DNA from 3 places in the Citrobacter sedlakii genome. Region 1 is predicted to be linked to each of the others. Evidence: riboswitches for the same ligand, from Rfam matches in the RefSeq annotation. Region 1 holds a riboswitch; each other region holds the start of a gene.
The links. Region 1 has a riboswitch for thiamine pyrophosphate ahead of thiC (phosphomethylpyrimidine synthase ThiC). Riboswitches for the same ligand answer to the same signal wherever they lie in the genome.
Positions count from the first base shown of each region.

Region 2: it holds a riboswitch for thiamine pyrophosphate, as region 1 does, so the genes downstream of both, thiB (thiamine ABC transporter substrate binding subunit) here and thiC (phosphomethylpyrimidine synthase ThiC) in region 1, are expected to answer to the same signal.
Region 3: it holds a riboswitch for thiamine pyrophosphate, as region 1 does, so the genes downstream of both, thiM (hydroxyethylthiazole kinase) here and thiC (phosphomethylpyrimidine synthase ThiC) in region 1, are expected to answer to the same signal.

Region 1 covers NZ_CP071070.1:4,453,427-4,463,079, forward strand. The annotation lists gene nfi (deoxyribonuclease V) at 1-464, opposite strand, end outside; gene hemE (uroporphyrinogen decarboxylase) at 474-1,538, opposite strand; gene nudC (NAD(+) diphosphatase) at 1,579-2,352, opposite strand; gene JY391_RS21085 (Rsd/AlgQ family anti-sigma factor) at 2,448-2,936, shown strand; TPP riboswitch at 2,989-3,140, shown strand; gene thiC (phosphomethylpyrimidine synthase ThiC) at 3,229-5,124, shown strand; gene thiE (thiamine phosphate synthase) at 5,124-5,765, shown strand; gene JY391_RS21100 (HesA/MoeB/ThiF family protein) at 5,752-6,507, shown strand; gene thiS (sulfur carrier protein ThiS) at 6,491-6,691, shown strand; gene thiG (thiazole synthase) at 6,693-7,463, shown strand; gene thiH (2-iminoacetate synthase ThiH) at 7,460-8,593, shown strand; gene JY391_RS21120 (sensor domain-containing diguanylate cyclase) at 8,937-9,653, shown strand, end outside.
Region 2 covers NZ_CP071070.1:3,765,990-3,775,642, forward strand. The annotation lists gene sgrR (HTH-type transcriptional regulator SgrR) at 1-1,298, shown strand, start outside; TPP riboswitch at 1,332-1,456, shown strand; gene thiB (thiamine ABC transporter substrate binding subunit) at 1,489-2,472, shown strand; gene thiP (thiamine/thiamine pyrophosphate ABC transporter permease ThiP) at 2,448-4,058, shown strand; gene thiQ (thiamine ABC transporter ATP-binding protein ThiQ) at 4,042-4,740, shown strand; gene JY391_RS18005 (DedA family protein) at 4,826-5,593, opposite strand; gene araC (arabinose operon transcriptional regulator AraC) at 5,679-6,557, opposite strand; gene araB (ribulokinase) at 6,897-8,606, shown strand; gene araA (L-arabinose isomerase) at 8,617-9,653, shown strand, end outside.
Region 3 covers NZ_CP071070.1:1,761,342-1,770,994, reverse strand. The annotation lists gene yegS (lipid kinase YegS) at 1-49, shown strand, start outside; gene fbaB (class I fructose-bisphosphate aldolase) at 105-1,157, opposite strand; gene JY391_RS08350 (nucleoside permease) at 1,407-2,678, shown strand; gene JY391_RS08345 (ADP-ribosylglycohydrolase family protein) at 2,675-3,679, shown strand; gene JY391_RS08340 (PfkB family carbohydrate kinase) at 3,676-4,638, shown strand; gene JY391_RS08335 (GntR family transcriptional regulator) at 4,708-5,454, opposite strand; gene thiD (bifunctional hydroxymethylpyrimidine kinase/phosphomethylpyrimidine kinase) at 5,496-6,296, opposite strand; gene thiM (hydroxyethylthiazole kinase) at 6,293-7,081, opposite strand; TPP riboswitch at 7,113-7,209, opposite strand; gene JY391_RS08320 (hypothetical protein) at 7,708-8,103, shown strand; gene rcnB (Ni(II)/Co(II) efflux transporter accessory subunit RcnB) at 8,347-8,679, shown strand; gene JY391_RS08310 (fimbrial protein) at 8,729-9,653, opposite strand, start outside.

The DNA.
Region 1 (9,653 bases):
TTGTCCATCAGCGGCGCCAGTGCGCCAGGCTCCGCGGAGAGCGGTTCAAACTTGCCGCACAGGCGTTTTTTCGCCACGCCAATAGTGGGCACGTCCACCAGTAGCCCAAAATGGCTGGCGACGCCGAGACGGCGCGGGTGTGAAACACCGTGACCGTCGACAAACAGCAGGTCGGGTTTTTGCGACAGTTGTTCCCACGCCGCGAGCAGCGCGGGGTATTCACGAAACGAGAGGAAGCCGGGGATATAAGGCATGGTGGTGGCGATACGCGCCACCTTGTATTCGACCAGCTCAAGAGAAGGGTATTTCAGCAAAACCATTGCTGCTCGCGTCACCTCTCCCCCCTGCTCAAACCCGACGTCTGCCCCGGCGATCAGATCCGGCGGATCGTTATCGAGCCGATCCTCGCGGATCACGGATGAAGCAAGGTCAAGTTGTTGAGCGCGTAGCGACGCGAGATCCATGGTTTCTCCTTAGCGGTGGTATTGCGCGGACAGTCGGTGTACGGCCTCCACAAATGCGCCAGCGTGTTCCGGCGGCACATCCTGATGGATGCCGTGGCCGAGGTTAAAGACGTGGCCTTCGCCCTGGCCGAAACCAGAAAGTATAGACGCCACTTCCTCTTCGATGCGGGCAGGCGGCGCATAAAGCATCGACGGGTCCATGTTGCCTTGCAGGGCGACCTTATGCCCGACGCGGCGACGCGCGTCGGCAATATCGGTGGTCCAGTCCAGTCCCAGCGCGTCACAGCCGGTTTCCGCCATTGCTTCCAGCCACTGTCCGCCGCCTTTGGTGAATAGTGTGACCGGCACGCGGCGACCGTCATTTTCGCGTAGCAGGCCATCGACAATTTTGTGCATGTAGTACAGTGAGAACTGCTGATAGTCGCGTCCGGTCAGCACGCCGCCCCAGGTATCGAAAATCATCACCGACTGGGCGCCCGCTTTGATTTGCGCGTTGAGATACAGCGTGACGCTTTTCGCCAGCTTATCGAGCAGCGCGTGCAGGGTATGCGGGTCGGCGTACATCATCTTCTTGATCACGGTGAAAGCCTTGCTGCTGCCGCCTTCCACCATGTAGGTCGCCAGCGTCCACGGGCTACCGGAGAAGCCGATGAGCGGGACCTCGCCTTTCAGTTCACGGCGAATCGTACGCACGGCGTTCATCACGTAGCCCAGCTCGTCTTCCGGATCGGGAATGGGGAGTTTGTCGACGTCAGCCTTACAGGCGACCGGCGAAGTAAAACGTGGGCCTTCTCCGGCTTCAAAGTAAAGGCCCAGCCCCATCGCATCCGGAATGGTCAGAATGTCCGAAAAGAGGATCGCCGCATCCAGCGGATAACGGCGCAGCGGCTGGAGCGTGACTTCGCAGGCCAGCTCGGCGTTTTTGCACAGGGACATAAAATCGCCTGCCTGGGCGCGGGTCGCTTTATACTCCGGTAAATAACGGCCAGCCTGGCGCATCATCCATACCGGGGTGACATCAACGGGCTGGCGCAGCAGCGCACGCAGATAACGATCGTTTTTCAGTTCGGTCATTTTGCAGTTCCTTATTGCGTCAGTCCGTCAGTTTACCATGTCATTCATATTCAGCCCGACATATTGCCACCGTATCTTCGATCAGACGCCGCGCGACGGTGCCTGGCGGCGGCAGAAGCGGTAAATCGTCGTAGCGATACCAGTCCGCTTCCAGCAACTCTTTTGGATCGATGACAATCTCGCCGCTGTCGTATTCCGCCATAAACGCGGTCATCAACGACATCGGGAACGGCCACGGCTGCGAGGTCACGTAGCGCAGATTTTTCACTGTAATCCCGCTCTCTTCCATCACTTCGCGCGCGACAGCCTGTTCCAGCGTTTCGCCCACCTCCACGAACCCGGCGAGCACGGTATGAATGCCATTGCGATGGCGGGTATGTTGGGCGAGCAGAAGGGTATCATCACGACGAATGGCGACAATAATACAGGGGGCGATTTGTGGATAGTAGCGTTCACGGCAGTGGCGACACAGCATTGCCCATTCGGTTTTACTCGGGTGCATAGGGTGACCGCAGTAGCCGCAGAATTTGTGCGAGCGGAAGAACTCCGCCAGCTGCACGCCCCGCCCCGCCAATTGAAACAAGCCGACATCCTGATCGATAACCTGGCGGACTGACCCCATATCGTGACGACGCTGCTGCTGTATCAACCAGACAGGCTCACCTTCCCATTCGCCAATGTGTAATGCGCGCTGTCCCACAAGATCGAAATTTGCCGCGTCGCCGTGTGGCAATTCCCCATAGGGCAACCATAATTTTTGTTCATGACTGACGATCCACCAGCCGTGATCCCATTTTTCAATAATACGATCCATAGCTCTTGCACTACCTTTGCGTCACTGGCATGTTGATAACATTATTTTTACATTTCTGGGTAAGCAGTTTTAACTCTACACTTGCGGAGTCAATCATGTTAAACCAGCTGGAAAACCTGACGGAACGCGTCGGTGGAAGTAATAAACTGGTTGATCGCTGGCTACATGTACGTAAGCATCTGCTCGTGGCTTACTACAATCTGGTTGGCATTAAGCCTGGCAAAGAATCGTACATGCGGTTGAATGAAAAAGCGCTGGATGATTTTTGTCAGAGCCTGGTCGATTACCTTTCCGCCGGACACTTCAGTATTTATGAACGTATTCTGCATAAATTGGAAGGGAACGGTCAGCTTTTAAACGCGACCAAAATCTGGCCACAGCTGGAAGCCAATACCCAGCAGATCATGAACTACTATGATTCCACTCTCGAGACCGCCATCGATCATGACAATTGCTATGAATTTCAACAGGCGCTGTCGGATATCGGCGAAGCGCTGGAAGCACGCTTTGTTCTCGAAGATAAGCTGATTATGCTGGTATTTGACGCCATGCATGACCACGCCAGAATTAAACGACCTGCTTGAGTTCTGCGCAATTAACGAGTAGGTTAAAAACGTCCCCCTCTCCGGAGGGGATGTCATCTTGTCGGAGTGCCTGATTTCCACAACGTATCCGCGATGCCAGAAGGTAACGCAAAGAATGAAGTGGAAAAGGCTGAGACCGTTAATTCGGGATCCGCGGAACCTGATCAGGTTAAGACCTGCGAAGGGAACAAGAGTAATTCTGCATCATGCACCTGCCCGCAAGGGCGGCGCACATCCATTACTCCATCCGTCGTCTGACAAGCCACGTCCTTAATTTTTTATGGAATGAGCTATGTCTACCACTCAGTTAACCCGTCGCGAGCAGCGCGCCCAGGCCCAGCATTTTATTGATACGCTGGAAGGCACCGCTTTCCCCAATTCGAAGCGGATCTACATTACCGGTTCACAGCCGGATATCCGCGTCCCGATGCGGGAGATCCAGCTTAGCCCGACGCTTATCGGCGGCAGCAAAGAGGCTCCTCAGTTCGAAGCTAATGAAGCCGTACCGGTGTACGATACCTCCGGCCCCTATGGCGACCCGGAAATTGCCATCAACGTGCAGCAGGGTCTGGCGAAACTGCGCCAACCGTGGATTGACGCGCGTGACGACAGTGAAGCGCTCAGCGATCGCAGCTCTGCCTATACCAAAGCTCGCCTGGCCGACGACGGTCTGGATGCGCTGCGCTTTACCGGCCTGCTGACGCCAAAACGCGCCAAAGCGGGTCGCCGTGTCACACAGCTACATTACGCCCGCCAGGGGATCGTCACGCCAGAGATGGAATTTATCGCCATTCGTGAAAACATGGGTCGCGAGCGCATCCACAGCGAAGTCCTGCGCCATCAGCATCCGGGCGAGGGCTTTGGCGCACGCCTGCCGGAGAACATCACGCCGGAGTTTGTGCGTGACGAAGTGGCTGCGGGCCGCGCGATTATTCCCGCCAACATCAATCACCCGGAATCCGAGCCAATGATCATTGGCCGCAATTTCCTGGTGAAGGTCAACGCTAACATCGGCAACTCGGCGGTCACTTCCTCCATCGAAGAAGAGGTGGAAAAGCTGGTATGGTCAACCCGCTGGGGCGCAGACACGGTCATGGACCTCTCCACCGGCCGCTATATTCACGAAACCCGCGAGTGGATCCTGCGTAACAGCCCGGTGCCGATCGGCACTGTCCCGATCTATCAGGCGCTGGAGAAAGTTAATGGGATCGCTGAAGATCTCACCTGGGAAGCCTTTCGCGACACATTGCTGGAACAGGCGGAACAGGGCGTGGACTACTTCACTATTCACGCCGGCGTGTTGCTGCGTTACGTGCCAATGACGGCGAAACGCCTGACCGGCATCGTCTCGCGCGGTGGGTCGATCATGGCGAAGTGGTGTTTGTCCCATCATCAGGAAAACTTCCTCTATACGCATTTCCGCGAGATCTGCGAAATCTGCGCCGCTTACGACGTTTCGCTCTCGCTGGGAGACGGCCTGCGCCCCGGTTCCATTCAGGATGCCAACGACGAAGCGCAATTCGCTGAACTGCATACCCTGGGCGAGCTGACAAAAATCGCCTGGGAATACGACGTACAGGTGATGATCGAGGGGCCTGGACATGTGCCGATGCAGATGATCCGCCGCAACATGACCGAGGAGCTGGAACACTGCCACGAAGCGCCGTTCTACACCCTGGGGCCGTTAACCACGGATATTGCACCGGGATATGACCACTTCACCTCCGGCATTGGTGCGGCGATGATCGGCTGGTTTGGCTGCGCCATGCTCTGCTATGTGACGCCGAAAGAACACCTCGGTTTGCCAAACAAAGAGGACGTGAAACAGGGGCTGATCACCTACAAAATTGCCGCCCACGCCGCGGATCTGGCGAAAGGCCACCCGGGCGCGCAGATCCGCGACAACGCGATGTCGAAAGCGCGCTTTGAATTCCGCTGGGAAGACCAGTTCAACCTGGCGCTGGACCCGTTTACCGCTCGCGCCTATCACGACGAAACCCTGCCGCAGGAATCAGGCAAAGTAGCCCACTTCTGCTCCATGTGCGGGCCCAAATTCTGCTCGATGAAAATCAGCCAGGAAGTGCGTGACTACGCCGCCGCGCAGACCATTGAAGTGGGGATGGCGGATATGTCGGAGAATTTCCGCGCCAGGGGCGGCGAAATTTATCTGCGTAAGGAGGAAGCGTGATGTATCAGCCCGATTTTCCTTCCGTCCCTTTTCGTCTGGGGCTGTATCCGGTTGTCGACAGCGTCGCGTGGATCGAACGCCTGCTGGAGGCGGGCGTACGTACCCTCCAGCTACGCATCAAGGATAAACGCGATGAAGAGGTAGAAGCTGACGTGGCCGCCGCCATTGCGCTCGGGCGTCGCTACGATGCCCGCCTGTTTATCAACGACTACTGGCGGCTGGCGATCAAGCACAATGCCTACGGCGTACATCTGGGCCAGGAAGATCTGGAAACCACCGATTTGCATGCCATCCGCGAAGCCGGCTTGCGACTTGGCGTTTCCACTCATGACGATATGGAGATCGACGTGGCGCTCGCCGCTCGCCCCTCCTATATCGCCCTCGGCCACGTTTTCCCGACGCAAACCAAACAGATGCCTTCGGCGCCGCAGGGGTTGACGCAGTTGACGGCCCACATTAAGCGCCTTGCCGATTATCCCACCGTCGCCATCGGCGGGATCAGCCTTGAACGCGCCCCTGCCGTGCTGGAAACCGGTGTCGGTAGCATTGCGGTGGTCAGTGCGATCACTCAGGCCGAAGACTGGCGCGTCGCTACCGCGCAGTTACTCGAATTAGCAGGAGTGGGTGATGAACGATCGTGATTTTATGCGCTACAGCCGTCAAATTCTGCTTGGCGAGATTGCCGTAGAAGGGCAGCAAAGGCTACTCGACAGCCATGTGCTGATTGTCGGCCTGGGCGGTTTAGGTTCGCCTGCCGCGCTTTATCTGGCTGGCGCAGGCATCGGCACGCTGGTGCTGGCCGACGACGACGAGGTGCACATCAGCAACCTGCAACGACAAATACTGTTCACTGCTGATGATATCGCGCACCCCAAATCGCAGATCGCGCGGCAGCGTCTGGCGCGTCTCAATCCGGATATCGAGTTGATCGCGTTACCGCAACGCCTGACCGGTGACGCCCTCAGGCAGGCGGTGGCGCAGGCGGATGTGGTGCTCGACTGCACCGATAATATGGCGACGCGTCAGGCGATTAACGCTGCCTGCGTGGCGCTTGATACGCCGCTGATTACCGCCAGCGCCGTTGGGTTCGGCGGACAGCTCATGGTACTGACGCCGCCCTGGACGCAGGGCTGTTACCGCTGCCTGTGGCCGGACGACGATGAGCCTGAGCGCAACTGTCGTACCGCAGGCGTGGTTGGCCCGGTGGTTGGGGTGATGGGCGCATTACAGGCACTGGAGGCGATCAAATGGCTTAGCGGTGTGGAAGCGCCCACCGGCGAAATGCGCCTGTTTGACGGCAAAACCAGCCAGTGGCGCAGCCTGGCGTTACGGCGCGCCAGCAACTGTCCGGTCTGCGGAGGGCAACATGCAAATCGTGTTTAATGATGAGCCAATACAGTGTGCGAGTGAGCTGTCGGTGTCAGACCTGCTGACGCAGCTCAATCAGCTTAAGCCCGGCACCGCGCTGGCGCTCAATCAACAGATCCTGCCGCGCGAGCAGTGGGAACGCCAAATCGTGCAGGAAGGCGACCAGATCCTGCTTTTTCAGGTTATCGCAGGGGGTTGAGATGTTACGTATCGCAGATAAAACCTTTGATTCACATCTGTTTACCGGCACGGGGAAATTTGCCTCGCCGCAGTTGATGATTGACGCCATCCGCGCCTCAGGCAGTCAGTTGGTGACGCTGGCGATGAAGCGGGTAGATTTGCATAAGCCAAATGACGCGATACTCGCGCCGCTGATCGAGGCAGGTATGACGCTGTTACCTAACACCTCCGGCGCGAAAACGGCTGAAGAAGCCATTTTTGCCGCACAGCTGGCGCGCGAAGCGCTCGGGACAAACTGGCTGAAGCTCGAAATCCATCCTGATGCCCGCTGGCTGCTGCCGGACCCCATCGAAACAGTGAAAGCCGCCGACGCGCTGGTGAAACAGGGATTCGTAGTATTGCCCTACTGCGGCGCTGACCCGGTGTTGTGCAAACGGCTGGAAGAAGCAGGCTGCGCGGCGGTGATGCCGTTAGGCGCGCCAATTGGCTCTAATCAGGGGCTGGAAACGCGCGCGATGCTGGAGATCATCATCCAACAGGCGACTGTTCCGGTGGTGGTGGACGCTGGCATTGGCATCCCCAGCCACGCGGCGCAGGCCCTGGAAATGGGGGCGGATGCCGTGCTGGTTAATACGGCCATCGCGGTGGCTGACGATCCGGTCACCATGGCGAGCGCCTTCCGCCTGGCGGTCGAAGCCGGGTTACTGGCACGCCAGGCGGTGCCCGGCTCTCGTCGCGCCAGCGCCAGCGCCACCAGCCCGCTGACGGGCTTTCTGGAGGCGTCAGTATGAAAACGTTCACTGAGCGCTGGCGACAGCTGGACTGGGATGATATTCGCCTGCGCATCAACAGCAAAACGTCCGCTGACGTGGAACGGGCGCTTAACGCTCACGTACTCAGCCGTGACGATATGATGGCGTTGCTGTCACCTGCGGCCAGCGCGTATCTGGAACCGCTGGCGCAGCGGGCGCAGAAGCTTACCCGCCAGCGCTTCGGCAACACGGTAAGCTTTTACGTTCCGCTGTATCTCTCTAATTTGTGTGCAAACGACTGTACTTACTGTGGTTTTTCAATGAGCAACCGCATCAAGCGCAAGACGCTGGATGAGGCAGAGATTGCGCGGGAGTGCGACGCCATTCGCGAGCTGGGGTTTGAGCATCTGCTGCTGGTGACCGGTGAACATCAGGCTAAGGTGGGAATGGACTATTTTCGTCACCACCTTCCCGCTATTCGTCGTCGGTTTTCATCGTTGCAGATGGAGGTGCAGCCATTATCGGAAGCGGAGTACGCCGAACTAAAAACGCTGGGACTTGACGGCGTGATGGTGTATCAGGAAACCTGGCATGAGGCGCAGTATGCGCAACACCATCTCCGGGGCAAGAAGCAGGACTTTATCTGGCGGCTCGAAACGCCGGATCGTCTGGGGCGCGCCGGGATCGATAAAATTGGCCTTGGCGCGCTGATTGGCCTTTCAGACAGTTGGCGGGTCGATTGCTACATGATGGCTGAACATCTGCTCTGGTTGCAGCAACACTACTGGCAGAGCCGGTATTCTGTCTCTTTCCCGCGCCTGCGTCCGTGCACGGGGGGTATAGCGCCAGCATCGCTCATGGATGAACGTCAACTGGTGCAGACCATTTGCGCCTTTCGTCTGTTCGCGCCGGAGATTGAGCTGTCGCTGTCCACGCGGGAGTCACCGTGGTTTCGGGACCACGTTATTCCGCTGGCCATCAATAACGTCAGCGCCTTCTCGAAAACGCAGCCAGGCGGCTATGCCGACAACCATCCTGAACTGGAGCAGTTCGTCCCCCATGATAACCGGCGTCCTGCCGCTGTCGCCGACGCGCTTAGCGCCCGGGGGTTACAGCCGGTGTGGAAGGACTGGGACCCATACCTTGGGCGCGTCTCGCAAAGATCATGAACGATAATGTAAACCGGTAATTATTCTCCGTGCCGCTACGGAGAACAGAAAACGGGCGGTTGCTGTCAGCCACCCGCTTTTTTAAGGTACGTCCGTCAGCAGTGCTGTCCAGGGCGAAAAGCTTCTTCCTCGTTTCGCCCTGCCCTCACTGCTATCGGCGAGGTTAAATCCCAGTTTCAGCGAAAAGTGGCAACAAGACGGCGTAATATTTAAGATAAATCACCGCGAGTCATATTGTCGGGATTATAATTACAGGCATCCTTTCCTGATATGCAAAGCCACTTTGCGCGTTTCACGGCGCACTTATCTTCAGGATTTTTACCTTCTGGAACAAGTAACAGTAATGGCACGTCATAACAGAAAACTCTCTTTTACCACACCCATACTGGTGAGCTTTACGGGGATCTTGCTGAGCTTTGTGCTGATCGCCATCTTTATTACGTTTACTCAACGGAATGATTTCCTTGAGGATTATCATAACATCAACCGTAACTTTACCCATAACCTCGCGGTGAACTATACCGAATCGCTGTTGCGGGAAAATGATTATATTCTGGGCCGCGCGGCGACCTTTTTTTCCCGCAATGATCATTTGAATGAAACGGTGAACCTCGACCCGGACAACGGCCTGAAGACGCTGATGCAGTTACAAACGCTGATGCCTTCCGTCTCTTCCGTCTCGCTGGCTGATATTGAGGGTCATTATCTGCGCGCGCCGCAGGTGCTGAACAACGAACGCAGTCGGTCTTTTGACGCCAAAACGCGCCCGTGGTTTATGGATCAAGCCGAGGCCAGCACCTTTAGTCGCTACACCTCACCCTACCTTGACCACTTCACCCGCAATCCGACGGTGACGATCTACAAACCCATAATTTCGCCGGAGGGCAAACTGAAAGGCAGTATCGCATTTCACCTCGATCTGACCTCGATGGGGTATACCCTGCGTCAGATGGTTGCCCCTGTACAGGGAGAATTTTTCGTGGTCGATCGAGACGGGCAGGTGGTGCTTCATCCGGATACGGGCGCGTTGTTCAAGCAGTACGTCAGTAAAGACATCATG
Region 2 (9,653 bases), 690 kb from region 1:
ACATCCTGCGCGTCCTGTATTATCGTCCTTTGCAAAACCTGCTGCCGGGTACGGCGCTGCGGCGCTCAGAAACGCATATCGCCCGTCAAATCTTTAGCGCCTTAACCCGGGTAAATGAGGAAAATGGGGAACTGGAAGCCGATATTGCGCATCACTGGCAGCAAATTTCCCCGTTACACTGGCGTTTTTTTCTGCGTCCGGGCATTCATTTTCACCACGGTCGCGAACTGGAAATGGACGACGTGATCGCTTCGCTCACACGAATTAACACCTTGCCACTGTACTCGCACATTTCCCGCATCAATTCGCCAACGCCATGGACGCTGGATATTCACCTGTCGCAGCCTGACCGCTGGCTTCCCTTACTGCTGGCGCAGGTGCCCGCGATGATCCTGCCGCGCGAATGGGAAACGCTGAACCATTTCGCCAGTCATCCTATTGGCACCGGCCCCTATGCGGTAATGCGCAACACGCGTAATCAGTTAAAAATTCACGCTTTTGATGATTTCTTTGGCTATCGGGCGCTAATCGATGAAGTTAACGTCTGGGTGCTGCCGGATATCGGCGATGAACCGACCGGCGCGCTGACGCTGGAAGGCCCCACTAACGATGAAAAGGCCATTGAAAGCCGGCTGGAAGAAGGCTGCTATTACCTGCTGTTTGACGCCCGCACCCACCGTGGCGCAAATCAGGAGGTCCGGGAGTGGGTCAGTCGCGTCCTGTCGCCGAGTAATCTGCTCTACTATGCCGACGAGCACTATCAGCGCCACTGGTTTCCCGCTTATGGCCTGCTACCTCGCTGGCATCATGCCCGTCCGGGCCACGGCGAAAAACCTGCCGGGCTGGAGTCCCTCACCCTGACCTATTACCACGATCATATCGAACACCGGGTCATTGCGCAGATCATGAGCCAACTGCTGGCGGAACATCAGGTAAAGCTGAATATACAGGAGATCGACTACGATCAGTGGCACGCCGGAGACATTGAAAGCGATATCTGGCTAAACAGCGCCAACTTCACCCTTCCACTCGACTTTTCGCTGTTCGCGTATCTCTGTGAAGTTCCGCTGTTGCAGCACTGCATTCCGCTGGACTGGGAGGCGGACGCCGCCCGTTGGCGCACCGGTGAGATGAACCTGGCGGCCTGGTGTCAGCAACTGTTAGCCAGTAAAGCGATCGTCCCGTTGATTCACCACTGGCTGATCATCCAGGGACAGCGCAGTATGCGCGGTTTACGTATGAACACGCTTGGCTGGTTCGACTTTAAATCGGCATGGTTTGCGCCACCAGACCCGTGATTGCTGCATAGCAACAAAATCATTACACTAACGGCGTTCTCAACGGGGTGCTGATAAACATACACAACGTCATTCAGGATGAGGTGTACAGGCTGAGAAAATACCCGTCGAACCTGATCCGGATAACGCCGGCGAAGGGATTTGAGGCTACCGCTCAAAATCCTTTGCCACCCATCTATTGAGGTGCAAAGTGCTTAAAAAATGTCTTCCCCTGCTGCTCCTGTGCGCAGCGCCCGTGTTCGCCAAACCTGTGCTTACCGTTTATACCTATGATTCGTTTGCCGCCGACTGGGGTCCCGGCCCGGCGGTCAAAAAAGCGTTCGAGGCTCACTGTGATTGCGAACTGAAATACGTGGCGCTGGAAGATGGCGTATCGCTGCTCAATCGCCTGCGTATGGAAGGGAAAAACAGCAAAGCCGACGTGGTGTTGGGGCTGGACAACAACCTGCTGGAAGCCGCCACGCAGACCGGGCTGTTCGCTAAAACACCGATCCATACCGATGCCGTAAACGTCCCTTTCACCTGGAATAACGACACGTTTATTCCTTACGATTACGGTTGGTTTGCCTTTGTCTATAACAAGACAACGCTAAAAAATCCGCCAAAAAGTTTGAAAGAGTTGGTAGAAAGTCCGGAAAAATGGCGTGTGATCTATGAAGATCCCCGCACCAGTACGCCGGGTCTTGGCCTGCTGCTGTGGATGCAGAAAGTGTATGGCGATAAAGCGCCGGAAGCCTGGCAAAAGCTGGCGGCGAAAACGGTCACCGTCACCAAAGGCTGGAGCGAAGCGTACGGTCTGTTCCTGAAGGGAGAAAGCGATTTGGTGCTGAGCTATACCACCTCTCCCGCGTATCACCTCATCGAAGAGAAAAAGGATAACTACGCGGCGGCAAATTTCAGCGAAGGGCATTACGTGCAGGTGGAAGTGGCGGCGCGCACCGTCGCCAGCAAGCAGCCTGAGCTGGCGACGACGTTCCTGCGCTTCATTCTCACGCCCGCCTTCCAGAGCGCCATCCCGACCGGCAACTGGATGTATCCGGTTACCACCACCCCACTGCCCGCCGGGTTTGAGACGTTAACCAAACCAACCACCACGCTGGAATTCACGCCAGCTGAAGTGGCAAACCACCGTCAGGCCTGGATTAGCGAATGGCAACGCGCCGTCAGCCGCTAATTCCCGGCTGGCTGCTGCCCGGTTTTAGCGCCGCCACGCTGATGCTGGCGGTCGCGCTGGCCGCATTTCTGGCGCTGTGGCTTAACGCGCCGCAGGGGGAATGGTCCTCGCTCTGGCAGGACAGTTATCTGTGGCACGTGGTGCGCTTTTCCTTCTGGCAGGCGTTTTTGTCAGCTGTGCTGTCGGTCTTCCCGGCGATATGGCTTGCCCGCGCGCTCTACCGGCGTCGTTTTCCCGGCCGTTTGGCGCTGCTGCGCCTGTGCGCGATGACCCTGATCCTCCCGGTGCTGGTGGCGGTATTTGGTATCCTTAGCGTCTATGGACGACAGGGTTGGCTGGCTTCGCTCTGGCAGACGTTCGGGCTGGAATGGACCTTCTCTCCTTACGGTTTGCAAGGTATCCTGCTGGCCCACGTTTTTTTCAATATGCCTATGGCAAGCCGACTTCTGCTGCAGTCGCTGGAAAATATTCCCGGCGAACAGCGTCAGCTCGCCGCCCAACTTGGTCTTCGCGGCTGGCATTTTTTTCGTTTCGTCGAGTGGCCGTGGTTGCGCCGTCAAATCCCGCCCGTCGCCGCCCTTATCTTTATGCTCTGTTTCGCCAGCTTTGCCACCGTGCTATCGCTCGGCGGCGGGCCACAGGCGACCACTATCGAGCTGGCGATTTATCAGGCGCTGAGCTATGACTACGATCCGGCGCGTGCGGCGATGCTAGCGTTGATCCAGATGGTCTGCTGCCTGGCGTTGGTGCTACTGAGCCAGCGCTTAAGTAAAGCCATCGTTCCCGGAACCACGCTGGTGCAGGGGTGGCGCGATCCGGACGACCGCCTGCACAGTCGGATTAGCGATACGCTGCTTATTCTCCTCGCGTTACTGTTATTACTGCCGCCGCTGCTGGCGGTGATTGTTGATGGCCTCAACCGCCATCTGTGGGACGTACTGGCGCAACCGATCCTGTGGCAGGCAATGTGGACCTCGCTGCGCATCGCCCTGGCGGCAGGCCTGCTGTGCGTGATCCTCACCATGATGCTCCTGTGGAGTAGCCGCGAACTGCGGGCCCGTCAGCATGTGCTGGCAGGGCAAACGCTGGAACTGAGCGGAATGCTGATCCTCGCCATGCCCGGCATTGTGCTGGCGACCGGTTTCTTTTTGCTGCTCAATAACAGCATTGGTCTGCCGGCGTCGGCGGACGGCATCGTGATCTTCACCAATGCGCTGATGGCGATCCCTTATGCGTTAAAGGTGCTGGAAAATCCCATGCGTGACGCCGCCTCCCGCTACTCAATGCTGTGCCAGTCGCTGGGGATTGAAGGCTGGCGGCGGCTCAAGGTTGTGGAGTTACGCGCTCTGAAACGCCCGCTTGCGCAGGCGCTGGCTTTCGCCTGTGTGCTTTCCATCGGTGATTTTGGCGTGGTGGCGCTGTTCGGTAATGACGATTTTCGGACGCTGCCGTTTTATCTGTACCAACAAATCGGCTCGTACCGCAGTCAGGACGGCGCCGTGACCGCACTGTTACTGCTGTTGCTGTGCTTTATGCTTTTTACCGCTATCGAGAAATTACCAGGACGACATGCTAAAACTGACTGATATAACCTGGCTTTATCATCATCTGCCAATGCGCTTTACGCTTTCCGTGGCCCGGGGCGAGCAGGTAGCCGTTCTGGGGCCTAGCGGGGCGGGGAAAAGTACGCTGCTGAACCTGATCGCCGGTTTTCTTACTCCTGCCAGCGGCACGTTGATGATTGAGGGCGACGATCATACCGCTACTCCCCCTTCTCGTCGTCCGGTGTCGATGCTATTTCAGGAAAATAACCTGTTCAGCCATTTGAACGTGCAGCAAAACATTGGGCTGGGGCTGGATCCGGGGTTGAAGCTCAGCGCCCTACAGCGCGAGAAACTGATGCATATCGCGCGGCAAATGGGCATCGACAACCTGATGCGCCGCCTGCCCGGCGAACTGTCCGGCGGTCAACGTCAGCGCGTTGCGCTGGCGCGCTGTCTGGTACGCGATCAGCCCGTGCTGCTCCTTGATGAGCCGTTTTCCGCTCTCGACCCCGCCCTGCGTCAGGAGATGCTGGCGTTAGTCAGCGATGTCTGTCACAACCGACAGTTAACGCTGCTGATGGTTTCACACAGTGTGGAGGACGCCGCCCGCATCGCCCCCCGCTCCGTTGTCGTGGCCGATGGGCGAATCGCCTGGCAAGGCAAAACCGATGAACTGGTCAGTGGGAAAGCCAGCGCCTCGGCATTGCTGGGAATTAAAGGGTGATGGTTGTCATGGACGCTTCGCTTTCCCGGCCTACAGTGAAACACATTTGTAGGCCAGATAACGCGCAGCCATCCTTCAGCCAGAATCAGACGCCGACCACCTTCAGCAGGATATCCACGTAGACTGGCATTAGCGGATGACGAATCAGCATCACCAGCGCAACAATCCCCAGCGCCAGCACGCCAGGCGCGAGCCACAGCAAACGCGCTTTCGGGAGAAATACAGTTAACCGGTCGGTTGCCGCCTTTCCACTTCGCCACAGGCGCCAACACAGCCAGCCGCCAACCCATAACAGGAGCGCCGTTGCCAGCAGCAGCCATTTAAACTCGCCGCTCTGCATTCCCGCAGGAATATCGATCGCCGCACCCGCCAGTATCCCCGGCAGAAAGTAAAACGGCGGCCAGAGCAGACAGCCGATGATATTGGGGGTGATAAATTTCGAGACCGGCAGATCCAGCATTCCCGCCACCATCGGCACCAGCGGACGCGTCGGCCCGACAAACCGTCCGACCAGGATCGTAAACATACTATGCTGATGCAGCGCGTGTTCGGTTTTATCCAGCAGCGCCTTGTTTTTCTTAAGGAATGACCAGCGATGCAGCGGCTTTTTAAAGCGCCATCCCAGCCAGAATGAGATCCAGTCGCCGAGCAGGCAACCCACAATCCCCGCCAGCCACGCGTGCCAGAAATTAAGCTCGCCGCTACCGATTAGCGCGCCCAGTCCGGCCATCAGTACGGTGCCGGGTAAAATCAGACCGACCAGCGCCAGCGATTCCAGAAAGGCCACCAACACCACGGCTATCAAAGCGTACATGGCGGACTGCAGAATGAAGTGTTCCAGAAATGCTTGCATAGTTCGTCCGTCAGTTTTACGAAACAGGGATTCTGCAAACCCCTCGCTGCTTCGTCAAGCCATCAATTGTCTGAATAGTTACAGCTTATGACACCTTCACTGACACATCATTCACTTTTTCCTCACATCCCGCGCGGAACTCACTCGGGCTGGCGCCGGTGCATTTTTTAAATACCCGGGAGAAATAAAGCTGGTCGTCAAAACCTACGTTACGTCCAACAGTGGCTATTGGCATACGCGTAGTGCTGAGCAGCAGTTTCGCCTGGCTGATACGCTGATCCTCGCGCCAGCTCAGCACGCTGATCCCCAACTGCTGGCGGAACAGATGCGAGAGACGCGACGGCGACAGGCAAACATGCTGGGCAACGCTGGCGATATCAAAATGGCTGTCGGCGAGATGGTCGCTAATATACTGGCAGGCGTCGCGCACGCGGTTGTCCATTGGCGGATGCAGCGAGGCGTTTATCGCCTCCATACGGCGTAACAGGAGCTGTTCCAGCAGGTTAATCGCCAACAGTTCGGAATAGCGTCCTTCCCCCTGCCCGGCGCTGATGATCTGACCGAACAGTTCATTGAAGTGTGGCTGATGGGCTTCGTCCGGGCGGAAAAAACCGGTCTGGGCGAAAATCGGCGGCCAGGCCAGCCATTCTTGCCAGTAGGCGCGCGGACGGAAGTAAACCCACTGGTGATACCACTGGCTGGCATCCGGGTGACGTCCATAGTGATGAATTTCTCCCGGTGGAAACAACAAAATATCGCCGGGGCGGCAAACAAACTGCTTCCCCTGATTATTAATCACGCCCTCTCCACGAATGGTGAGATTGAGAATATAGCCTTTCATCCCCAGCGGGCGATCGATAAAGAAATCGAGATAGCCGTTGGCGTCGATGGGCGTTAACCCCGCCACCAGATGCGCGTTAAACGAGTAGCCGGGCAGGAGGGGATCATTTTGCGGTTCAGCCATAATTTCACGACTCCCGAAGTTCGGTGAGGAAACAAATTGTCCATATTACGTAAAAGGGTGTTATCTGCGCCCTGCTTTGCCCTGGCGTTGTTGCTGACAGAGCATCAACTCCGCTTTTTCACAGCATTTTGTAACAAAACTGCGCGGTCAGAGCGATAAAATCTGATAACAAAAGTGTCTATAACTACGGCAGAAATGTCCACATTGAATATTTGCACGGCGTCACACTTTGCAATGCTATAGCATTTTTATCCATAAGATTAGCGGATCCTGCCTGACGGTTTTTATCCCCACTCACTACTGTTTCTCCATACCCGTATTTCTGGATGGAGTAAGACGATGGCGATTGCAATAGGCCTCGATTTTGGCAGTGATTCAGTGCGAGCGCTGGCGGTGGATTGCGCCACCGGCAGCGAAGTGGCAACCAGCGTTGAATGGTATCCCCGCTGGCAAGAAGGGCGCTACTGCGATGGCCCGAACAACCGGTTTCGCCATCATCCGCGTGACTACATCGAATCAATGGAAGCGGCGCTAAAAAGCGTTCTCGCTGAACTGAGCGCCGCGCAACGCGCAGAGGTGGTCGGAATTGGCGTCGACAGCACAGGTTCCACCCCTGCGCCGATTGACGCCGACGGCAACGTCCTGGCCCTACGTCCGGAGTTTGCTGAAAACCCAAACGCGATGTTCGTTCTGTGGAAGGACCACACCGCGGTGGAAGAGGCGGAGGCCATTACCCGTCTGTGCCATACGCCGGGCAAAGCGGACTATTCCCGTTATATCGGCGGTATTTATTCCAGCGAATGGTTCTGGGCGAAAATCCTCCACGTCACCCGCGAGGACAGTGCCGTCGCACAGGCCGCCGTGTCGTGGATAGAGCTTTGCGACTGGGTGCCCGCCCTGCTTTCTGGCACTACCCGTCCGCAGGATATCCGCCGCGGGCGCTGTAGCGCCGGACATAAATCGCTGTGGCATGAAAGCTGGGGCGGCCTGCCGCCCGCCAGCTTCTTTGACGAGCTTGATCCCCTCATTAACCAGCATTTGCCCTACCCGTTATTCAGCGAAACCTTCACAGCCGATCTGCCGGTTGGCACGCTGTGCGCGGAATGGGCGCAGCGTCTCGGCCTGCCGCAGAGCGTGGTGATCTCCGGCGGCGCGTTCGATTGCCATATGGGCGCTGTGGGCGCAGGCGCGCAGCCGAACGCGCTGGTAAAAGTGATCGGCACGTCAACCTGCGACATTCTGATTGCCGATAAGCAAAGCGTGGGCGATCGCGCGGTGAAAGGGATCTGTGGTCAGGTTGACGGCAGCGTCGTCCCTAATTTCATCGGGCTCGAAGCCGGACAGTCCGCCTTTGGCGATATCTATGCCTGGTTTGGCCGCATTCTCGGCTGGCCGCTTGAGCAGCTTGCCGCCCAGCATCCTGAGCTAAAAACGCAGATCAAAGCCAGCCAGAAGCAACTGCTGCCCGCGCTCACCGAAGCGTGGGCCAACAATCCTTCGCTCGATCACCTGCCGGTGGTACTCGACTGGTTCAATGGACGCCGTACGCCAAACGCCAATCAGCGTCTGAAAGGGGTCATTAGCGACCTGAATCTGGCGACGGACGCCCCGGCGCTGTTCGGCGGTCTGATTGCCGCCACCGCCTTCGGCGCGCGCGCCATTATGGAGTGCTTCACTGAACAAGGCATTGCGGTGAATAACGTCATGGCGCTGGGCGGTATCGCCCGTAAAAACAAGGTCATTATGCAGGCCTGCTGCGACGTCCTGAATCGCCCGTTGCAGATCGTCGCCTCCAATCAGTGCTGCGCGCTGGGCGCGGCGATCTTTGCCGCCGTGGCGGCAAAGGTGCATGCCGACATCCCTGCCGCTCAACAAAAGATGGCGAGTGCGGTGGAAAACACGCTGCAACCCCGCCCTGAACAGGCGCAGCGCTTCGAACAGCTTTATCGCCGCTACCAGCAGTGGGCGGTGAGCGCCGAGCAACATTATCTTCCGACTGCCGCCCCGGTCATCAACGCACCGGCTCACCAGGCAACCCTGACTCATTAAGGACACGACAATGACAATTTTTGATAACTATGAAGTGTGGTTTGTAATCGGTAGCCAGCACCTTTACGGGCCAGAAACGCTGCGCCAGGTCACTCAGCACGCCGAACACGTCGTTAATGCTTTGAACAGCGAAGCCAAACTGCCGTGCAAACTGGTATTAAAGCCGCTGGGCACCACGCCGGATGAGATCACCGCCATTTGCCGCGATGCAAATTACGACGATCGCTGCGCGGGTTTGGTGGTCTGGCTGCATACGTTCTCTCCTGCGAAAATGTGGATCAACGGACTGACGACGCTTAATAAGCCGCTGCTTCAGTTCCACACTCAGTTCAACGCCGCCCTGCCGTGGGACAGTATTGATATGGACTTTATGAACCTGAACCAGACCGCACACGGCGGTCGCGAGTTCGGTTTCATCGGCGCGCGTATGCGTCAGCAGCATGCCGTAGTCACCGGTCACTGGCAGGATAAGACGGCACAGGATCGTATCGGCTCGTGGATGCGTCACGCGGTCTCAAAACAGGATACGCGTCATCTGAAGGTCTGCCGTTTCGGCGATAACATGCGCGAAGTGGCGGTCACTGACGGCGATAAGGTCGCCGCACAGATCAAGTTCGGCTTCTCGGTGAATACCTGGGCGGTGGGCGATCTGGTGCAGGTGGTTAATTCCATCAGCGACGGCGATATCAACGCGCTGATCGACGAGTATGAAAGCCGCTACACCCTGACGCCTGTAACGCAGATCCACGGCGAAAAACGGCAGAACGTGCTGGAAGCGGCGCGGATTGAGCTGGGAATGAAGCGTTTCCTCGAACAGGGCGGCTTTCACGCGTTTACCACCACTTTTGAAGATTTGCACGGCCTGAAACAGCTCCCGGGACTGGCCGTACAGCGTCTGATGCAGCAGGGCTACGGCTTCGCTGGCGAAGGCGACTGGAAAACCGCCGCTCTGCTTCGCATCATGAAGGTGATGTCAACCGGTCTGCAGGGCGGCACCTCATTTATGGAGGACTACACCTACCACTTCGAGAAAGGCAACGATCTGGT
Region 3 (9,653 bases), 2.1 Mb from region 1:
CGCCGCGCTACGCTGCCGTTTACCACCGGACTGTCCGTTGTTGCGTTAATGCTTCCTTCTGGTCGTGATGAAAAGGCTGCGACCACGCGCCGCAGCCCTGCTGGTCAGGCGATAGTGACCTTATTGTCGAGGTAGACATCCTGAACAGCGTTGATCAGCTTCACACCGTCCGCCATCGACTTTTTGAAGGCTTTGCGGCCGAGGATCAGGCCCATACCGCCAGCACGTTTGTTGATGACCGCCGTACGTACCGCGTCGGTCAGATCGGTCTCGCCGCCCGCCGCGCCGCCGGAGTTAATCAGACCCGCACGTCCCATATAGCAGTTCGCCAACTGGTAACGCACCAGATCGATTGGGTTGTCGCTGGTCAGTTTGCTGTAGACGCGATCGTCGGTGTAGCCGAAATTAACCGCTTTATAACCGCCATTATTTTCCGCCATTTTCTGCTTCACGATATCCGCGCCGATGGTCGCCGCCAGATGGTTAGCCTGCCCGGTGAGATCCGCAGAAACGTGGTAATCGGTCCCCTCTTTCTTAAACGCCGAATTACGCAAATACGCCCACAGCACGGTGACCATCCCCAGCTCATGCGCCCGTTCAAAGGCCGCGGAAATCTCTTCAATTTGCCGACGGGACTGCTCGGAACCGAAGTAGATCGTCGCGCCGACGGCGACCGCCCCCATATTGAACGCCTGCTCGACGCTGGCATACAGGGTCTGATCGTATTCCGTTGGGTAGCTTAACGTTTCGTTGTGGTTCAACTTCACCAGGAACGGAATACGGTGGGCGTAGCGGCGCGAGACGGAAGCCAACACGCCGTATGTGGATGCCACACAGTTACAGCCGGCTTCAATCGCCAGCTCAACAATATTCTTTGGATCAAAATAGAGCGGGTTGGCGGCAAACGACGCGCCTGCCGAGTGTTCCACGCCCTGGTCAACCGGTAAAATAGACAGATAACCGGTTCCCGCCAGACGTCCGGTATTATACAGCGTCTGCATGTTACGCAGCACCGCAGGCGGACGGTTATTGTCCACCATCACGCGGTCAACGTAGTCATGTCCTGGCAGATAAAGTTGGTCAGAAGGTATGGTCATACAACGATGCTGTAACAGGCTGTCGGCGTCTTTGCCAAGCAACTGCGCAATATCAGTCATAGCTATGCTCCCGTAAGTTCCGAGGGATTCGGAATGTGGATTGTCCTGACCCGCTTTTGCGGGCAGCATTAAGCCTGGTACCGACCGGCCATTTTTTCCATTTTCAGCGCACTTTTCAGCGCTATCTGCTGGCACGATTCACTGACGAAAAAGTGTTATGACGGTCAAGATTTCGCCGCAAAGGTATTTTAAAGGTATTATTTAATGGTACTGTCATGACGTACCTTACCTGTCATGAAGGATTTAATGATGAAAACTACAGTGAAACTGTCATTCATGATGTTCGTTGAGTGGTTTATCTGGGGGGCCTGGTTCGTTCCGCTGTGGCTCTGGTTAAGCAAAAGCGGCTTTTCTGCCGGTGAGATTGGCTGGTCTTACGCCTGTACGGCGATAGCGGCGATCCTCTCGCCGATCCTTGTGGGTTCGCTGACCGACCGCTTTTTCTCGGCGCAAAAGGTGCTCGCTGTGCTGATGTTCGCAGGCGCGGCGCTGATGTATTTTGCCGCCCGACAAACGACCTTTGCCGGGTTCTTTCCGTTGCTGCTGGCCTATTCGCTGACCTATATGCCCACTATCGCCCTGACCAACAGTATCGCTTTCGCCAACGTGCCGGACGTGGAACGTGATTTTCCGCGCATCCGCGTAATGGGGACGATTGGCTGGATTGCGTCGGGTCTTGCCTGCGGGTTTCTGCCGCAGATGCTGGGTTATAACGATATCTCGCCGACCAATATTCCGTTGCTGATTACCGCCGCCAGTTCCGCGCTGCTGGGCGTGTTCGCTTTCTTTTTGCCGGACACCCCGCCAAAAAGCACGGGGAAAATGGACTTCCGGGTCATGCTCGGGCTGGACGCGCTGATCCTGCTGCGCGACCGCAACTTCCTCGTTTTTTTCTTCTGTTCGTTTTTGTTCGCGATGCCGCTGGCGTTTTATTACATCTTCGCCAACGGGTATCTGACGGAAGTCGGCATGAAAAACGCCACCGGCTGGATGACGCTCGGTCAGTTCTCCGAAATCTTCTTTATGCTGGCGCTGCCGTTTTTCACTAAACGCTTTGGTATTAAGAAGGTATTATTACTTGGTCTTATCACCGCGGCGATCCGGTACGCGTTCTTTATCTACGGCGGCGCAGAAGAATACTTCACCTATGCGTTGCTGTTTCTTGGCATTTTGCTGCACGGCGTCAGTTACGACTTCTACTACGTGACCGCCTATATCTACGTGGATAAAAAAGCGCCAGTGCATATGCGCACCGCGGCCCAGGGGCTGATCACCTTGTGCTGTCAGGGCTTCGGCAGCCTGCTGGGCTATCGTCTTGGCGGCGTGATGATGGAAAAAATGTTTGCTTATCAGGAACCGGTTAACGGTCTCACCTTCAACTGGGCGGGAATGTGGACGTTCGGCGCGGTGATGATCGCTGTCATTGCCGTACTGTTTATGATTTTCTTTCGCGAATCAGACAAAGAGATCACCGCTATTGAGGTTCGCGATTCTGCGTTGACACAAGGAGAAGTAAAATGAAAGCAGAGCGTATTCTCGGTGCTCTTTACGGGCAGGCGTTAGGGGATGCGATGGGGATGCCCTCTGAGCTGTGGCCGAGAAGCCGCGTGAAAGCGCACTTCGGTTGGATCGACCGCTTTCTGCCAGGTCCGCAGGAGAACAGCGCGGCCTGTTATTTCAATCGTGCGGAGTTTACCGATGATACTTCGATGGCGCTCTGTCTGGCAGATGCGCTCCTGGCGCGCGACGGCGACATTGATCCCGACCTGATTGGCCACACGATTCTCGACTGGGCGCAGGGCTTTGACGCTTTCAATAAAAATGTTCTCGGGCCGACGTCGAAGATTGCACTCAACGCCATACGCGACGGTAAACCGGTAGCGGAACTGGATAACAACGGCGTCACTAACGGCGCGGCGATGCGCGTGTCGCCGTTGGGATGCCTGTTGCCGCCGCGCGATCTCGACGCCTTTATTGATGACGTGGCGCTGGCGTCCAGCCCCACCCACAAGTCGGATCTGGCCATTGCCGGCGCGGTAGTGGTGGCATGGGCCATTTCCCGGGCGGTAGACGGCGACGCATGGTCCGACATCGTGGCATCACTGCCCGCCATTGCCCGACACGCTCAGGAAAAACGCATCACCACTTTCAGCGCCTCGCTGGCTGCACGGCTGGAATTGGCGTTAAAAATCGTTCGCCAGGCCGATGGCCCTGAAGCCGCCAGTGAACAGCTGTATCAGATCGTGGGCGCGGGCACCAGCACGCTGGAGTCGGTCGCCTGCGCCATCGCTATGGTCGAGCTGGCGCAGACCGATCCGAACCGCTGCGCGATACTTTGCGCTAACCTGGGCGGCGATACCGATACCATCGGCGCGATGGCGACCGCCATTTGCGGCGCGCTGCACGGCATTGATGCCATCGATTCCACACTGAAACGAGAGCTGGATACGGTGAACCGCCTCGATTTCACCCGCTATGCTACGGAGCTGGCGCGTCTGCGTCAGCGACGGGAGGGAATATGAACGCTTCACGCCTGTACGGGATGCTTGCGGATCTCGACTCCCGCCAGCCGGTCACGGTAGTCGGCGCGGCGGTCATCGATGTTATCGCCGACGCTTACGCTCTGCCCTGGCGCGGCTGCGACATCGAGCTTAAGCAGCAAAGCGTTAACGTCGGCGGCTGCGCGCTAAACATCGCCGTCGCGCTAAAGCGCCTTGGGATTACGGCGACCAATGCCCTGCCGCTCGGCCAGGGCGTATGGGCGGAGATTATCCGCAACCGGATGGCGAAAGAGGGCTTATATAGCCCGATTGATCATGCTCAGGGTGATAACGGCTGGTGTCTTGCCCTGGTTGAGCCGGACGGTGAACGCACCTTTATGTCTTTTAGCGGCGTGGAAAATGCCTGGAACGCCGACTGGCTGGCTCAGCTCTCGGTGCCGCGAGGTAGCCTGATTTATCTGTCAGGCTATCAACTTGCGTCGCCGTGCGGCGAATTGCTGGCGCACTGGCTTGAAAACCTCACGGACGTGACGCCCGTTATTGATTTTGGTCCGCGGATTGGCGATATCCCCGATGCGCTGATGGCCCGTATTCTGGCCTGTCGTCCGCTGGTGTCGCTTAATCGCCAGGAGGCGGACATCGTCAGCGATCGCTTTACGCTAAGCAAGGAAATCCGGACATTTGGCGCAGAATGGGTCAGGCGTTTCGCTGCGCCACTGATAGTGCGTCATGACAAAGACGGAGCATGGTATTTCACTGACGATGCCGCTGGCTGCGTCCCCGCCTTCCCGACAACGGTGGTTGATACCATTGGCGCGGGCGACAGTCATGCCGGGGGATTGCTGGCCGGTCTGGCCTCTGGCTGGTCAGTTGCGGACGCGGTGCTGCTTGGTAACGCCGTCGCGTCGTGGGTCGTGGGACACCGGGGCGGCGACTGTGCGCCGTTCCGTGAACAGCTGCTGGTTTCGCTCAAGAGATAAATCATAAAGCCGCATCGGCGCAAATCAGTGCGGCTTTTGCCTCATGCAGACGACCGGTCTGCAAAAGCGCTACTCCTCGCAAACAAAGACATATAAATCGCTACGGCAATAGCTAATACTGTACTCAATGGGCCGCTGCTGCTGGTCGAGCGCGACCTGTTTAATGACCAGCACGGGGATTTTAGCATCCAGTTGAATATGCGACTGGAATTCGGCGTCCGGCATTTTTGCGCTCACCCGTGAACGGGTTCGCTGCGGATGAATATGCTGACTACGGAAATAATCATATAATGATACGCCGATATCATCCGCATCATGAATAAGATGCGCAGGCACCCAGGATTCCTCGATGGATACCGCCTCTTCATCAACATAGCGGATCCGCTTAAGTAAAAAGACGTCGCTTCCGGTTTCGACCGCCAGCTGTTGCGCCACGTCATCCGGGCATTTTACCACCCGCTTGTTGACCCACAGGGTGTCCGGTTTTTTCCCGCGCAGGACCACCTGCTGAGAGAAACCGCGCGCCTCTTTCAGGGAGTACTCAAAAATGTTGTTAATTTGCGTACCGTACCCACGCGCGCGCGTCACCACGCCTTCATCCTCAAGCGCCCGCATCGCCTTGCGCACCGTTATGCGCGAAACGCCGGTCAACTGACTCAGATCGCGCTCGCCGGGCAGAATATTGCCATGCTCCAGCACGCCGCTGCGCACGGCGTTTTTTACCGTTTCGGCGAACTTAATGTACAACGGTGTATTGTCCACCGCTGCGATACGTTCGTTGAGCTGTGCGATAAGCCGGGTATGCGCTTGTTCCATGGACGTTTTTCCTGACAGCAAGTCTTTTGCCAGTATATACGCTACCACCAGGCATGGAAATGATGAACCGGTCCAATCCCCTCCCCAACCTCCAGCGTATCCGCCTGGGCCAGCGCCGCAGAAAGCCAGCTTTTCGCCTCCTGCACCGTTTCGGTCCAGTCGGTATGGCGCGGGCGCAGCGCCGCGAGCGCCGCAGAGAGCGTACAGCCCGTACCGTGGGTATTTTTGGTCATCACCCGCGGCGCGGTAAAACGCTGCTCGCCCGTCGGCGTAAACAGCCAGTCCGGGCTTTGCGTATCGTCCAGATGTCCGCCCTTCATCAGCACCGCGCCACATCCCAGCGCCAGCAACGCACGTCCCTGCTCCAGCATCTCTTTTTCCGTACGGGCATGCGGACATGACAAAAGCGCCGCGGCCTCGGGCAGATTGGGCGTAATCAGCGAAACTTGCGGCAGTAAACGCGTCCGCAGGGTGGCGACAGCCGAAGGCGATAGCAGCGGATCGCCGCTTTTCGCCAGCATAACCGTATCCAGCACCACATTTTTCACCTGATGGCGCCGAAGACGTTCAGCTACCGCTTCCACAATATCGGTTTCGGCGAGCATACCGATTTTGGTGGTATCGATACGCACATCGCTGAACACCGAGTCCAGCTGTGCGGCGACAAAATCAGGCTCAATACGATAAACCGACTGCACGCCACGGGTGTTTTGCGCCACCAGCGCGGTGATGACCGAGCAGCCATACGCGCCAAGCGCAGAAAAGGTTTTCAGATCGGCCTGAATGCCCGCGCCGCCGCTGGGGTCCGTTCCGGCGATAGTTAATGCGTTGATCCGTTTCATGCCAGCGCCTCCTGGTCGAGTTGATACAGCGCGTCGAGGAATGCCGGGATAAAACTCCCCGGACCGCGACAGATTTCGCTGGCACGTTGTCCGGCGCGTTTCATCCACCAGCAGGCGGATGCGACATTTTCTGTCCGACTGCCCGGCAGCGCGCAGACAGCCGCCACTGCTGCCGAGAGCGCACAGCCGGTGCCCACAACGCGGGTCATTAACGGATCGCCGCCGGCGACGATCAGGGTACGTTCGCCATCGGTAACATAATCTATTTCCCCGGTGACCACGACAACGGCCCCCACCCGTACGGCCAGCCGCTTCGCCGCGGGCAACGCAGCGGCGGCAGCGTCGGTGGTATCCACACCGCGACCGCCGGCTCGCTCACCGGCTAAGGCGAGAATTTCAGAGGCATTGCCGCGAATGGCGGCGGGTTTCATGTTCAATATGTCCAGGCAGAACTCACGGCGATAGTCGAGCGCTCCCACCGCGACGGGGTCGAGCGCCCACGGCGTATGCGCGCTGTTCGCCCGTTCAACCGCCGCCCGCATCGCTACTGCGCGCGGCTGGGTTAGCGTGCCGACGTTGATCAACAGCGCGCTGGCAATCGCGGCGAACTGACACGCTTCGTCAGGTTCAATCACCATCGCGGGGGAAGCGCCGAGCGCCAGCAGCGTATTGGCGGTAAAGCTCTGAACCACATCATTGGTCATGCAATGGGTTAACGGAGAGTGTTGTTTAAAATGTTGCAGAGTATGCACCGCAAGTGCGGGGCTGAGCAGGTCAGGCTGCATAGTTACGCTCCTGCCCGCGCGAAGAAGGGACACGAGCAGTGTCTGACTTCCCTACGCTGGCATTATCCAGATCAGGTGGTACGGGTATTTCTCAGCCTTCGCGTGGAAGGGCACCCCGAGTCAATGTGCATAAATGCGTTATGCAAGGTTAAAAGGGTAAGGTAAGCCTCTGCGCTTTGCAAGATGGTTTTAAACTGGAGGCAGGAAGGATAAGCATCACCTTATATCAGATTATTTTCCCGTCGCCGCCTCCTGTTCTCAAATAACCCACGCTAATTATTTACGCAATCGCCACATTAACGTAATGTCATCATTTTATTTTTTGGCATTTATTTTCCAGGAGGCATTTCATATGATCTGCATCAACGTCATGCGGGCTTATTTAAAACATAGTCTTTATATTCAACAGGCCGATTGCTGACATTAATACAATGTCTCTCTCATTCCGCGCTTGATTCCAAATTCAGTCTGGCCAACGTGAACGTTAATTACCTTGAAAGACTTAAAATTTTTAATTTTGCAGGTCAGTATGTATTTTCTGTTTCTGCTTTGTGGCTTTTTCGCCGGGGCGATGTACGCCCAGCGACTAAGCTTTTGTGTATGGGGTTAAATGTAATGGTGATGATGTGAAAAACGTAACGAGGTTATGTCTGATTCCTGTTGTCGTCGCGCTGGCGGCATGTGCGTCGCCAGCTGACAGAATGGCAAAATACGGTGGGCAAAAAAATGTTAACGATATAGCGCAACATGCACAGGCAGCAAACGCCAGTCATGTTGCCGATCCATTGCGAATGGCAGAATTCAGCGGGCCGGGGATTAACGCCAGTATTAACAACGGATTTACCGTTGCGCATATTAATCACAAGAAAGCGACAGTCAAACGCGTCAATGCCGCTTACTACGAAGTCAGCGGTAACGGATATATCCTCTCCATCTCGCTTAATGATGAAGGGGTTGAAACGGCCTCTTACACTAAAGCGCATAGCCGCGTACACGGTATCCTTCAGGTGGTGCAGAAATAACCATTCCCCCGCCCGGCGCGGGGTTTTCCTCGAACGCTTTCCTCCAGTCAGTCTGTTCAGATAAGACATATCTCATGTCGCAATGAGATGCGGCGGAAGTAATCTCTGTTTGTGAAACGCCGGAGAGGAAGGTTACAATTTTTACTCAATTGCCGGGAATCTCACAAAAAGGCGCTTGCCTGACCTGGCTCTGCGGTTGAATCATGTACGACCTTGATGGATAACCCGAAGAGTGGAGTGTGTATGGGTATAAAAAATACTATGTTGCTGGGCGCATTGCTGCTCGCTTCCAGCGCGGTCTGGGCCGCACCTGCTACAACCGTCGCCGCAAAGGGGATTGATCAATATGAGCTCAGCAGCTTCGTGGCTGATTTCACCCATTTTAAACCCGGCGATACGGTTCCCGAGATGTACCGCACCGATGAGTACAACATCAAACAGTGGAAATTACGTAATCTGCCCGCGCCCGATGCCGGAACCCACTGGACCTACATGGGTGGCGCGTATGTGCTGATCAACGACGCTGACGGTAAGATCATCAAAGCCTACGACGGCGAAATTTTTTATCATCGGTGAAAAAACGCACCCTTTCATGGGTGCGTAAATATCCTGCCAGGTTTTGTTATTAGTGATAATCGACAACCACCTTCACCCTGCTAAGGGTTTCTCCCGCTGCGACGTGACCTGCATAGGTTCTGGTTCGCGCATAAAGATTGATGGGCACTGTGCTTCCCATAATCTCTGGCGAGGTATACGGGAATGCGCGTCCATACTGAATGCTGGTTGTACCGTCCAGCGAGAGCTGAAACCCTACCGCCCCTGCGCTGCCAGGGGATGCCGCTAAATCATTGGTTAAGGTCATCTCATCCTCAGCCAGGGGGCTAATCGGTTCAAAATAAAAGACAACATTGTCCGGGGTAAATTTCAGGCTCCCCGCCCCCCTCGCCTGACAAATAAACTGGACGGGATAAAGTGTGAACGGTTTTTTATTAAGATCGTTAATATTTATTGTGCCCAAATCGATCTCCTGATGGCCAAAAGCACAGGTCGTAATATCGATATCCAGAAATATATTGATAGTGTAATTTACCTTTTTGTCTGAAGAGCAGTTAGTCTGATTCCCCTGACAGTAGTCCAGCCGTAAGGTGGTCACCAGCGGTATTGTCGCCCCAGGCAAAATGACCGTCGCGTCCCCCGGCGAATCCGCTTCCACAATCGAATAATGTAGCACCAGTCCCGCCATAGCGAAAAAATCCGCCAACGTATATTGCGACTTCGCCGCAACCGGCGTCTGCTTCTGATAATCAACCGTAAATGAGATTATGTAGTATTTGCTGCCAACCCGAAATGCATAGCTGTCGCTTTGCGCAATGAGCATTGCTGCCTCCAGCCATGCGTTTACCGTAGAGTTGCATAACAAGACTATCGTTCCGTTCTGGCTCGCCGCAAAAAGACCGCCTTCCAACGTTCCGGACATGGCATTTGGCGTGAAAGTGTACTCACCATTTATTGTTTCGGACGGCATAAAATCACATTTGTAAGCCTGAGCC